DNA from 3 places in the Moraxella sp. CTOTU49097 genome. Region 1 is predicted to be linked to each of the others. Evidence: predicted binding sites of a transcription regulator. Region 1 holds the regulator's gene; each other region holds the start of a gene.

Region 1 (4,359 bases):
CGATGCTAATTTGGTGCAAATGGTCAATTTAGGATTATACTCTCGGCAAGTACTGGGGGAGGTTAGGGCGCAAACAGGCATTGATTATGACTGTCTGACACGCGGTATTATGCATTTTTATACCGATCATGCGGAGTTTCAGGCAGCGGTAGCACCCACTAAACGGATGCAGCAATTGGGTTGTGATCGGCAAGTGATTAGTGTGGATAAAGCGATAGAACTAGAGCCTGCGTTAACTGGTATTGGCAAAGAATTGGTTGGGGCGACTTATACCGCACTTGATGAATCAGGGGATGCGCAAAAATTCACCCATCGCTTGGCAGCACTTTGTCAACAGCAAGGGGTAACATTTTTATTTAATACTGCCATCAAACGACTTGTTTATCATAACCAGCACATTGACGGTGTGGAAGTTATGTCCATTGATAGCAAAGATAATGCTGCTTTGCCAGCGCAGTCACAGATACTGTCCGCCGATGCTTATGTACTGGCGTTAGGCAGTTATAGTCCTGCCTCAGTCAAAGATTTGGGTATCAATCTACCCATCTATCCTGCCAAAGGCTATTCAGCTACGTACCCTGTGCTGCGACCCCATGAGACACCTTATGTGAGCTTGATTGATGATGAGTTTAAACTGGTATACTCGCGCTTAGGCGATCGCTTGCGAGTAGCAGGAACGGCTGAATTTAACGGCTTTAACCTTGAGCTTAATCCCGTTCGTTGCCAAGCGATTACGCGACGGGTGAGAGAGGTGTTTGGGGATGCGCTAGATTTGACCCAGCCAAATTATTGGACAGGGCTGCGACCGATGACACCGTCAAATGTGCCGATTATCGGTCGCGCGGTCAATCGTCAAGGACTTATTGATAATTTGTATCTCAACACGGGACATGGCACTTTGGGCTGGACGCACTCGAACGGCTCGGCAAAAGCGATTGCTGATATCATGCAAGGGCGCCAGCCACAAGTAAACTTTAACTTTGTGGGCTTGCAGGATTAAGGGATTGGGTTGGAATACTGGCAGATTTTGGAAAGGTCACAGTGAAGGTTGAGCCTGTGCCAACTGTAGAGGTGATATCCAAGGTGGCATGATGCTGATACAAGACATGCTTGACAATCGCTAGCCCCAAACCGGTACCCCCTGTGTCACGGCTTCGACCCGTGTCCACGCGATAAAAACGCTCGGTTAAGCGCTGAATATGGCGCTGCTCGATACCAATGCCATTGTCGGTCACGCTAAAACATACCCCCGCGTCACACTCATGCCAGCTAATACTAATCTCACCACCTTTTGGGGTGTATTTCATGGCATTGGTAATCAGGTTACTGAGCGCACTTCGCAGATAATCTTCATAACCCAAAATATGTAACGTGCTGTCGATGTGCAAATGAATCATATGGTCGTATGACTTGTTGTACATTTGCGCATCGTCAAACAATTGCATTAGCATTTTGGGAATGTCAATATCTTTGGGCTCAGTGGGCTTTTCATCGTTTTCTAGTCGAGATAATAATAGTAAGTCATTGATGATGTTATTCATGCGCTGACTTTGCTGCATCATCTGAGTAAACGCGCGAGCAATACGCGGATCTAAATCAGGCTGTTCACTCAAAGTCTCCACATACCCCATGATGACGGTAAGCGGCGTACGCAGTTCATGCGAAACATTTGCCACAAAGTCTTTTCGCATCTGTTCTAAGTGCTGAAAACGGGTGACATCATAAATCAGCAGTAATTTTTCTTGCCCAAATTTGGTAATCTTGCACTGCACATAGCGCTCGATATTAGATGGGCTATGGATACGTACACCATCGGGATAGTCTTCAATGTGGTGATAATATTGATGAAAAAGCGGATGACGAATAATGGTCAACACATTGCGACCTTGGTCGGGCGCTTTAAAATGAAAAAGCCGTTCGGCAGAGTTGTTCCACCATTCGATACAGTCGTTTTTGTCAATCAGAATAATCGAGTCTTGCAATGCACTCAGCGAGTCGCGCACTTTTTGCACCAGCGAAACGGTTTGCTGATGCGCCAATTTCTCTTGGCGATTGACTTGGTAGATATTACTGGCAATGACATTAAGGTTGGGCTCAAATGCAGGCGGCGGCTCATCGGGGTTTTTGTTATACCACGCTTTAAAGCGTTGTATCGACCATAAAAAATATAGCTGATACAAGCAAAGCCCTATCGCCAGTCCCCAACCCCAAAACCCTAATAGCCCGCCAATCAACAGCCCGGCAACCCCAGCTGTGACGACGGGTGAAATGCTCGCCCACATATTAATTTTTCTAGCATCCATTGAGACAGCTTACTATAGCGAAGTTGGGATAAGTTGGCAAAAATTTCAATGCGATTAATCAGGCTATTGTTAGTCGATTTTATTAGAAAAGCGATAGCCTGTGCCACGTACAGTTTGGATGTAGTCTGCAAACCCAAATGGCTCAAGCACTTTACGCAGGCGGCGGATATGCACGTCAATGGTACGATCTTCGACATACACATTGCCACCCCACACTTGATCGAGTAGCTGGGTGCGGGTATAAGCGCGCTCGGGATGACTCATAAAAAAAGCAAGTAGCCGATACTCTGTCGGTCCGATATCCACCGCTTTGTTATTGGCACTCACGCGCTGACTGGCAGGGTCTAGCGACAAGCCACCTACGTCAATGGGTTTTTCGCCTGACAATGCGCTACTACGGCGCAATACCGCTTTGATACGGGAAACCAATTCACGGGTGGAAAACGGCTTGGTGATATAGTCATCTGCCCCAGCGTCAAGTCCTTGAACTTTGTTGTCTTCTTCGCCTTTGGCAGTGAGCATGATGATAGGAATTTCAGAGAGCATTTCATCTTTCTTCAGGCGGCGGCATAAATCAATGCCTGATAGCCCATTGGGTAGCATCCAATCTAATAAGATGAGGTTGGGGCGATGATCGACCACCAAATGATGGGCTTGAGAGACTTCTGAGGCTTGCAAACAATCAAATCCTGCCATCTCTAGTGTGGTCACGATCATTTCTCGAATGGCAGGCTCATCTTCCACTACCAAAATAGTTTCATTTTTCATAAATTTCTCAAGCGATAAAAATAGGCAACTGTTTGTCAAAATAATTTTATGACAACAATATTACAATGCCCATATTACAACTTCAGAATATGACAAAAAAATGACAACGATAAGTTTTTAGGACTTTTATTTGTGGTGTTGTAAAAAATTCGGTGTTTGACTCAATTTTTGGTACTTAACACAGGTCGCATCACAGTTCAAAAATAAAATTTATCGGACCATCATTGCAACTGCTGACTTGCATGTTTGCGCCAAATTCGCCTGTCTGCACGGCCGCATATTGCGTCTTGGCATATGCGACTATCTGAGCAAACAAAGCTTTGGCAGTGTCGGGCGCCATCGCGGGCTTAAAATCAGGACGTCTACCCGATTGGGTATTGGCAAGCAGGGTAAACTGCGACACTAACAGTAAGCCGCCATTAACCTGTTGCACGTTTTTATCCATTTTGCCTAGCTCATTTTCAAATACGCGATAGGTGAGGATTTTATCAATCATTTTTTGCCCCATCGCAAGCGTATCATCATGCCCAAGTCCAAGGTAGACAAGTACGCCATGGGCAATCTCGCCGACGATTTGTTGTGGGTGAGGCGCTTGGTTGACTGCTACTTTGGCAAATTTCACCCGTTGTAATACTGCTTTCATAATTTTTCCTATCCGTCAGTTTGAGCGTAAGCGGCTTGACTCATAGCCTAAAGTTGAATATACCGTGATTCTAAGGGGGATTTTGATTATAATAAGCCAACTTTAAAATGCCAATCTCGAGTAACTTATGACCTTGTTTACGACGTTACAATCGCTTGTCCCACAACAAAAAATCAGTGAAATCGCAGGTCGTCTTGCCCAAAGCCGTCATCCGATGGTGAAAAAAACCTTTATTCGTACCTTTGCTTCGGTGTATGGCATCAAGCTAGAGGAATATGCGCGCGGTAGTTTTTCTCAGTATGACAGTTTTAATGATTTTTTTACCCGTGAGCTCAAAGACGGCGCGCGCAAGATTGATGATGACCCAAATGCGCTGATCTGTCCTGCAGATGGCATGATATCGCAATTGGGGCAAATCGATAAAGACCAAATCCTACAGGCCAAAGGCAAATCGTATGAAGTTGGGCAATTGCTCGCGGATTATGAACTTGGCAAAGCCATGCAAGAGGGGAGTTTTGTCACCGTGTATTTGGCACCGACCAATTATCACCGCGTGCATATGCCATTTGACGGTACTTTGGTAGAAACCATCTATGTGCCAGGACAGCTATTCTCGGTCAATAACGAGACCGCTGAAAACATTAC
Region 2 (4,359 bases), on a different contig from region 1:
GCTAGGCAAAAGTTATCGTGTGGAAGATGCCAAAGGTCGCTATATCGAGTTTTGTAAGGGTACTTTCCCCTATAACCTAAATTTAAATGCCCTAAAAATCGTCGTTGACTGTGCCAATGGAGCAGGATACAGCGTCGCACCCCGTGTATTACGTGAGTTAGGTGCAACCGTCATTGCCATTGGCGATAAACCCGATGGCATTAATATCAACGACAATGTCGGCTCTACCCATCCGGCAAACTTGCAACAAGCGGTGCTTGACCATGAGGCCCAAGTGGGTATTGCCTTAGATGGCGATGGCGACCGTATCATCATGGTCAATGAAAAAGGCGAGTTGGTTGATGGTGACGGCATTTTATATATTTTAGCCACCCAAGCAGAGCAACAAGTCGATGGCGTGGTAGGTACCTTGATGACCAACATGGGTCTACAATTGGCGTTTGACAAAGCGGGCATTGCCTTTGAACGCGCCAAAGTCGGCGACCGCTATGTCATGCAAGGGCTTGAAAAAAATGGCTGGGTACTGGGCGGTGAGTCATCAGGTCATATTTTAACCCTAGATAAAGCCAGTACGGGCGATGCCATTGTAGCAGGTCTACAAGTGCTTGCGGTGATGGCGCAGAGCAAACAATCATTATCAGAGCTGATGAAGGGTTATACGCAGCTACCACAAAAATTGGTCAATGTCAGATTGGCGCAAAAACAAGATCCCTACACCTTCCCAGAATTGGCAAATGCGTTTAAAGATGCCGAAGAAAAATTGACAGGACGGGGTCGTTTACTGATTCGTCAATCAGGTACAGAGCCATTGATTCGGGTAATGGTCGAAAGCGATGATGAGATTGAGTGTGATATGCTAGCCAATGAACTTGCTGAAAAAGTACGCCAAGTGATGGCGTAAAGTTGACATTTTATAAGGATAAAACATGAGTATTGATTTTACCAGTCAACGATTATCGTATGAGCAAGGCGAGCTTATCGAATCACACTTGCCGGAGCAGCCGTTTAGCTTACTACAAACTTGGGTGCAACAAGCAATTGATGCCAAGCAAGGGGAAGCGTATGCGTTTTCACTGGCGACTTGTGGCCGTGATAGGCAGCCAAGTGTGCGCACTTTACTGATGCGTGAAATCATCCAATTGGAAAACGCGGGCATTGGCCTCGTGTTTTATACCAATTATGACAGTGCCAAAGGCTGTGATTTGGCGACCAACCCCAATGCTGAAGCATTATTTTTTTGGCCAAGCCTAGAAAGACAAATCCGTCTTACCGGCGCTGTGCAAAAGGTTAGCCGTGAACAATCCGCGCAGTATTTTCATAGCCGCCCGCGTGATAGCCAATTAGCCGCTTGGGTCAGCGAGCCACAAAGCAGCGTGGTTGCTAGCCGCGAGGTAATGGAAGACAAATTTGCTCAATTAACTGTGCAGTATGGAGACAACCCAATTCCTTTACCAGAATTTTGGGGAGGCTATCTGCTGACGGTAGAAAAAATTGAATTTTGGCAGGGTAGAGCCAATCGTATGCACGACCGCATTGTTTATTCGCTAGCTGACGAGCAATGGGTGATGGAACGCTTATTACCTTAAACTACAAGCCATAAAAAACACGGTACTTTAAACCGTGTTTTTTATTTGATAAAACTTAGTTTTGCAGTGAACGCAGTAAACGCACAAATTCAATGTACATCCATACCAGTGTTGATAAGATACCAACGCTTAGTACCCATTCATAGCTTTCATCCACCCCTGCAGCATAAGCTCGCTCAACGCTATCAAAATCTAATAACAAGCTCAGTGATGCAATCACAATCACCAGCAAGCTAAAACCAATACCCACCACGCCACCGCTAAACAAATACGGCAGTGAGCTACCAAATAGGCTAAACCCGATTTGTACCAGATACACCAGCATAATAGCAATCACAGCAGACATCATCACAGAACGAAATTTTTGGGTGACTTTAATCACGCCACTGCGATAAAGCGCCAGCATCACTGCAGCGGTTACAAAAGTTGCGACCAACGCCGTCGGCGCAACTGTGGGAAACTTGATGCTAGCAAAGAGAGAAATCGCGCCAATCACGATGCCCTCTAAAATTGCATAAGGAATTGCCAGTGTTTTAGCTATGTGGGGTTTTGAGATAATTACCATACTCAATACAAAAGCCACCAAGATACTGGCTAAAGCCGCTACACTAACAAAACCTGAAGTGACGCCACTAGCTAGGCAATAGCCAAAAAATCCAACACCCGATAACGTCGTCAGACCTAGCAGAAAAGAGGTTTTTCGAATGACCCCTTTGACCGTCATCGGTGTCGTACTAACCGCAAGTTCAGCACGAGATATAATCGGATTTGCCATAAAAATTTGCTCCCAAGAGTTAAAAACTTTCAAAAGTTAGTTATATATCGATCGCCTTAAATTAGCAAATAGCAATGAGTTTGTATACATTAACTGCACAACGAAGATTAGCAATTTTGTAATATAAAATACTGATTGGGCATAACGTGAGCCAGTAAGCTGTGATAAAATAGCTTAATCTTTATCAGTTAATTTTCTGCTATGACGTCCACACTTATTCCCAATCCTGCCTTTGGGCGTATCGGCATTATGGGTCGTGCCAACAAGCCAAGTGTCATTCAAAGTATCTACCAAATTTGTGACTTTTTTCATGAGCAAGGGTTGCCTTTATTAATTGACCATCAAACGGCACGGTTGCCGGCATTAGATTTTGCACGCCTAGGCGAGATTGCTACGATTGAGCGTAGTTTGCTCGGCGGTGCTTGTGATTTGGTCATTGTGGTCGGTGGTGATGGCTCGCTGCTACATGCGGCGCAAGTACTCGTCAAACACAAAGTGCCAGTAGTGGGGGTGAACCGCGGACGTTTAGGGTTTTTAACTGACATTTATCCTGATGATTTAAACGTAAAATTGACCAGTATTTTACAAGGTCATTATCAGCTTGAAGATCGATTCTTGCTAAAGATGGAAATCCGTCAAGGTGCACATGTGATTTATGAAGATATGGCGCTAAATGACATTGTGCTGCATGCAGGCAAGTCAGTGCATATGCTAGATTTTCATTTAAAAATTGATGGGCTTAATGTCTATCGTCAGCACAGTGATGGTCTGATTGCCTCCACACCGACGGGTTCCACCGCTTATGCGCTATCAGGTGGCGGGCCGATTATTCATCCTAGTATGGATGCCATTTGTCTGGTGCCCATGCATCCACATACCTTATCAAGCCGCCCGATTGTGGTCAGCGGCAACAGCGAAATCAAAATCCGCATCCATAAAGATAACCGCACCCAGCCGATGGTGAGTGCAGATGGGAAACCATCGGTGCCGCTTAACCAAAACCAGCGTTTAGTGATTCACAAGCATCCGAACAAACTCACGTTATTACACCCACCTGGGGTGGATTTTTTTGAAGCTTGCCGTACCAAACTTGGTTGGAATAGCTACGCTGAAGAATTTAGTATGGATAATTAAATAAAAAAGCCACCTGAATCATTCGGTGGCTTTTTTATGAATAAATCCATTAATTAATCAGCCCGCTTGCCGAGCGTTTTGAGATAAATCCATCTGGGATTTGGTTGTGGTCGGCTTGCCAGCGCTGAAATGCTAATTTGGTATTGGTGCCTACGACGCCATCTGACCCTTTAGTATCATAGCCCATTGCCGTCAAACGCTGTTGAAGTTGGCGTACTTCATAAGTAGCAAGTGGCTGCTCATAGCGCGGCCAAGATTGCTGTAAACCTGGCTGCCCGATAATGGCTTTGGCAAGTAAGCTTACCCCCATGGCGTAATTGGAGGAATTATTGTATACCTTAATGGCATCAAAATTTTTGGTTAATAAAATCGCAGGACCCTCTTTACCCGCAGGGAGCCACAATTCTGCCATCGCATCCATGGGCGCATTTGGGGTGATAAATTGAATGCCTAAATTTTGCCAGTCCGCCATGGTTTTTTTGGTACTGACTTGGCGATAATCAAAACCATTTGGTAATCGTACCTCATAGTACGAGCCCATACCACGTTGCCAGCCGGCATTTTTAAGATAGCTTGCGGTAGAAGCTAATGCATCAGCGGTATTCCAAGGGTTACGATGACCATCACCATTGCCATCTACTGCTTCATCTAACCAAGTTTTGGGAATAAATTGGGTATGTCCCATGCCACCTGCCCAAGAGCCGCGCAGTTGCGACCAATTAATATCACCACGCTCAAGCAGCGACAACAGCGCGAGCAGCTGATCCTCTGCAAAACTGCGGCGGCGACCATCATATGCCAGGGTCGCCAAACTATTGACCAGTGATGAGTTGCCTGTGCCTTGACCGTAAGAAGATTCCATGC
Region 3 (4,359 bases), on a different contig from region 1:
GCGCGCCACTTTGTCCTTTTTTAGCGTCAGGGACAGCGCCGTCATATTTTTTGCCCCCTTTGTGATTGGCATAACGCCGTGAGCGCGTATAACCCATTTGGATAAATTTACGCGCCATATCAGCACCGACAAAATCCCCTTTAGCAAGGTAGTCCAAAAACATCGCATAGATGGTATTGCTGCTCTCACGCGCAAGTTCTGGCGTAGCAAATCGCCAATGCGGCAAAATCTCGGATTTATACGGCTCCACCAATAACACCCCTTGCTCACCGCGCCCCACCCGATACAACGCTGGGTGTTCGCGAAAATTCAGCGTATCAAAGTTGAGATGATAGTTAAACTCGTGCATGACTCAAAAACTCAGTCAGCGTGGCAAAGTCATCAAAGGTTTGGGTCGGATGATAATCACGAATATCCTGCCCATAGTTATAGCCGTATGACAATCCAAGCGTATCCATGCCCGCATTTTGCCCTGCCAAAATATCGTTTTTGGAATCCCCAATCATATAGCTTTGAGCGATGCTAAAGCCTAATTGGTCACAGACATGCAGTAGCGGCATCGGGTCGGGTTTTTTGGCAGGCAAGCTATCACCACCCAAAATATAAGCAAAAAGGTCTTGCCAACCCAATTTTTCTACAATCGCAGGAACAAAATCAATGGGTTTATTGGTGGCGATAGCGAGGGTATAGCCTTGCTCTTTAAGCTGACGCAGCCCTTCGCTCACCCCTGCATAGGGCTGGGTTCTGACGCAGGTGTTTTGATGGTAGTAGTCAAAAAACAGGGCAAGCGCCTGATTGGTATCGTTTTCAGTGAGATTGGGGTCAATGGTTTGTGAGCCTGATAAAGCACGTTGCACCAGTACTTTGCCGCCATTGCCCACCCAGTTGCGGATGACATCTTCGCTAAAGTTGGCTTTGCCAAGCGTAGTTAGCATCGCATTGACGGCGTCCGCCAAATCTGGGACGCTATCAATCAACGTACCGTCCAAGTCAAAAATAAGTAACGATTTTTGGGTAATATTTTCCCCAGTGGATGTGGGGATTGGAGTGTTAAGTGATTCGCTAGACATGGTGTTTCCTATCGTTTTTTCACCAAAGTTAATAGGCTACAGTGTAGCAGAATCACCTAAAAATACCATGCAACCGTCCATTAAAATAACCTAACCCTGACAACCAATTCAGGTTAAAAGCAGGTTTGACTAAAAAACGTTAGTTTTCGCCATTGCTCGGTTGATAATCTAGTGAGGCATCGGCGATTTCATGGCTAGCCGCCGGATTCAGCGCGCTGTCCTTTTTGGCACCCAGTTTTTGATAACGCACATCTTCACCGGTAATACAAAAAATCAATTGCTCAGCGATATTACGCGCATGCGCACCAATACGCTCTATCGAACGCAGCACCCATAAAATATCAATGACTTTTGCTACATAGCGACCATCTTCCATGATGTAGGTCATCATCGCACGTGACGCGGATTTGTACATCGCATCAATTTCATTATCCTGCTCTATCACTTGGTAAGCGCCTGTTGCATCAAACTTGGCGAAAGCTTCTAGTGCATTTTTTAGCATCATCTGCACAAAATTACCCATTTGATGCGCTTCATGATACCCAATCGGTGATTGACCTTCACGGGTGGCACGGCGCGCCATCTTGGCGATTTTTTTGGCTTCATCACCAATACGTTCAATGTCAGCGCCGCATTTGCTCACTGCCATGATTAGGCGTAAGTCGGTGGCAGCAGGTTGACGACGTGCCAATACTTTGACCACCAAATCATCAAGCTGCTGCTCAGTAAAGTTGATTTCTTTGTCACCATCAATGACATCTTCGGCAAGCGCCACATCACTTTTTACCAAAGATTCAATTGCTTTGGTGAGATTGGCTTCTGCCATGCCACCCATTTTTAAAAACAAATTGACCAAGTTTTGTAAATCCTGGTCATAACTTTTTGATAAATGCTCACCAATTAAATTCATATTTCCCTTCCTAACTCATGGATTGTGACTCATGGACTGTGCAAAATTGTGATTAAAAAAGCCGTTAAAGAAAAGCTAACTATAACTAAAAATTACGACAAAATGATGAAAAACAGCGCGACTATTCGCTGATATCGCATCATATAAACCAAACAAAAAACCTAACAAAGATTTCAATGTCATCAAACTTTAACATAACCGTAACAGATTTGACATTTTGTTACATTAACATGGCAACAATTTTTCAGCGTTGGGTGATTTAAAACGCGACATATTGGTTGGCGACGCCCTAAGCTAATTTACTATCTTCCCTGACAATTATCTTATTTGTCCATCAAGGAATTATTATGAAACTATCACATTTAATCGTCAGTGTGGCATTCGCTGCTGTAGGCGTACAAGCCAATGCTGTCAACATCACAGGTGCAGGTGCAACCTTCCCACAACCTGTTTACTCAAAATGGGCAAGCGATTATCAAAAAGCAACAGGCAACCAAGTAAACTACCAAGGTATCGGCTCTTCAGGCGGTATCAAACAAATCCAAGCAAAAACGGTTGATTTTGGTGCCACTGATGCGCCCATGAGCCCAGCAGAACTAAATGCCAGCGGCTTAATCCAATTCCCCGCAGTCATTGGCGGTATCGTACCTGTGGTCAACATCGCTGGCGTCAAACCAGGTCAATTAAAACTATCGGGCGCCGTCCTTGCTGACATCTATATGGGCAAAATCACTACTTGGAACGATGCACGTATCCAAGCATTAAACCCAGGCGTTGCCCTACCTGCCGCTAAGATTACCACTGTTAATCGCTCAGACGGTTCAGGTACCACTTTCGTATTTACTAACTACCTAAGCCAAGTATCAAGCGATTGGAAATCAAAAGTAGGCGCGGACAAAACCGTTAAATGGCCTAATGCTTCAGCAAGCGTGGGTGGTAAAGGTAACGAAGGCGTATCAAGCAACGTACAACGTGTTGCAAACTCCATCGGTTATGTTGAGTATGCTTACGCAAAACAAAACCGTTTAGCTTATACCCAACTTCAAAACCGCGCCGGTAAATTTGTACTACCAGACGATTCAACGTTTGCAGCCGCATCAAACATTAACTGGGCACAATATCCTGGTTTTGCAGTGACTATCACTAACATGCCAGCAGCCAACGCATGGCCAATCTCTGCAGCAACTTTCATCCTCGTACCTCGTACAGGCGGTGCAAAAGCCAAAGAAGCGCTTAAATTCTTTGACTGGGCATTTACTAACGGCAATGCACAAGCAACTGCACTCGACTACGTTCCGCTACCTGCCGGCACCAAAGCTGCGGTTCGTAAAGAATGGACGAAAGTTAAATAGTCATCTGTTTAACTGTACTACGCAAATTAACCCTGCCGATTGGCGGGGTTTTTTAGCTTAAAACTTTGCCAAAAAAGAGCATCAAATCAGCTGATTATCTAACACTTTGACCGTCTCATCGGTCAGATTGCCCGTAGCTTTTTGTAGGTCAATGTAGGCATTTAGATAATCAAAATACGCATTAATCAAATCGCGTTTGGCAGCGTGATATTGGCGCTCTGCCAGTAGTGTATCTACCATCGAGCGCACCCCCAAATCATAGCCTGTTTTTGACGCTTGGGCGACGCGGCGATTGGCATCCACCGCAACTTGCTGGGCTTTAATCGTGGCACGCTGTGCGACCAAATTTAGATACGCTTGGCTAGTCTGAGTCATGGCGGCTTGGTACACATAGGCGAGGCGACTTTTTGCCGCTTGTGCTTGCAGATTTCCTTGCTCAACGCCTGCGCGTGTCCGCCTACCGGTATAAAACGGAAAATCCACTTCTACCCCAAAGCTATAATTGGTGCCATCAATAGCGCTTTGGTTATTATGGGTATAATCTTGCCACCCCACATTGCCTACCAAATCGACACGGGGATAGATATTGGCTTTGAGATAATCGACTTGTTTGTTGGCAATCGCCACTTGGGTTTGTGCTAGCTGAATATCAAGATTATTATTTTGTGACTGCTGCATCCAGTTTTCGATACTTTGACTTGCCACCAGATTCAAATCAGGCGGTAATTTGATACTGTCTAGCTGATTGATTGGTTGACCGGTGAGCAGTGATAACTGCTGTTTGGCATTCACGATTGCCACGTCATTGTTGGCAATAGAGGCGCTGACGCTTTCAAGCCTTGCACGGCTCTCTTCGGTATCTACCCGCGCCGCTACCCCTTGCGCGAGTCTCGCTTGCATCATGTCATTTTGTGCTTTGAGTGCAGTGAACTCGGCATTAAGGCTATCTGTCATCGCTTCAGCGCGCAATACATTGAGATAGGCTTTGCTGATTTGCTCGATTAGTTGCTGATGCTGCTGTAATAGC

What was found. Region 1 encodes PhoB, which activates phosphate uptake and scavenging genes when phosphate is short. Its sites were predicted from a motif close to TGTCATNAANCTGTCATAA; they were not measured.
Region 2: a site for PhoB is predicted at 2,511-2,529, ahead of RT064_RS01150 (NAD(+) kinase). Genes of this name have one in related genera too.
Region 3: a site for PhoB is predicted at 2,158-2,176, ahead of pstS (phosphate ABC transporter substrate-binding protein PstS). Genes of this name have one in related genera too.

Annotation. Positions count from the first base shown of each region.
Region 1 covers NZ_DAMBOA010000004.1:90,740-95,098, forward strand. Annotated here, with positions in the region: gene RT064_RS04125 (D-amino acid dehydrogenase) at 1-1,000, shown strand, start outside; gene phoR (phosphate regulon sensor histidine kinase PhoR) at 975-2,303, opposite strand; gene phoB (phosphate regulon transcriptional regulator PhoB) at 2,373-3,071, opposite strand; gene dtd (D-aminoacyl-tRNA deacylase) at 3,262-3,714, opposite strand; gene asd (archaetidylserine decarboxylase) at 3,842-4,359, shown strand, end outside.
Region 2 covers NZ_DAMBOA010000001.1:241,402-245,760, forward strand. Annotated here, with positions in the region: gene glmM (phosphoglucosamine mutase) at 1-901, shown strand, start outside; gene pdxH (pyridoxamine 5'-phosphate oxidase) at 927-1,586, shown strand; gene RT064_RS01145 (Bax inhibitor-1/YccA family protein) at 1,642-2,361, opposite strand; gene RT064_RS01150 (NAD(+) kinase) at 2,563-3,495, shown strand; gene RT064_RS01155 (lytic murein transglycosylase) at 3,545-4,359, opposite strand, start outside.
Region 3 covers NZ_DAMBOA010000007.1:24,128-28,486, reverse strand. Annotated here, with positions in the region: gene RT064_RS05995 (DUF4385 domain-containing protein) at 1-349, opposite strand, end outside; gene RT064_RS05990 (phosphoglycolate phosphatase) at 336-1,070, opposite strand; gene phoU (phosphate signaling complex protein PhoU) at 1,210-1,980, opposite strand; gene pstS (phosphate ABC transporter substrate-binding protein PstS) at 2,328-3,332, shown strand; gene RT064_RS05975 (TolC family protein) at 3,414-4,359, opposite strand, start outside.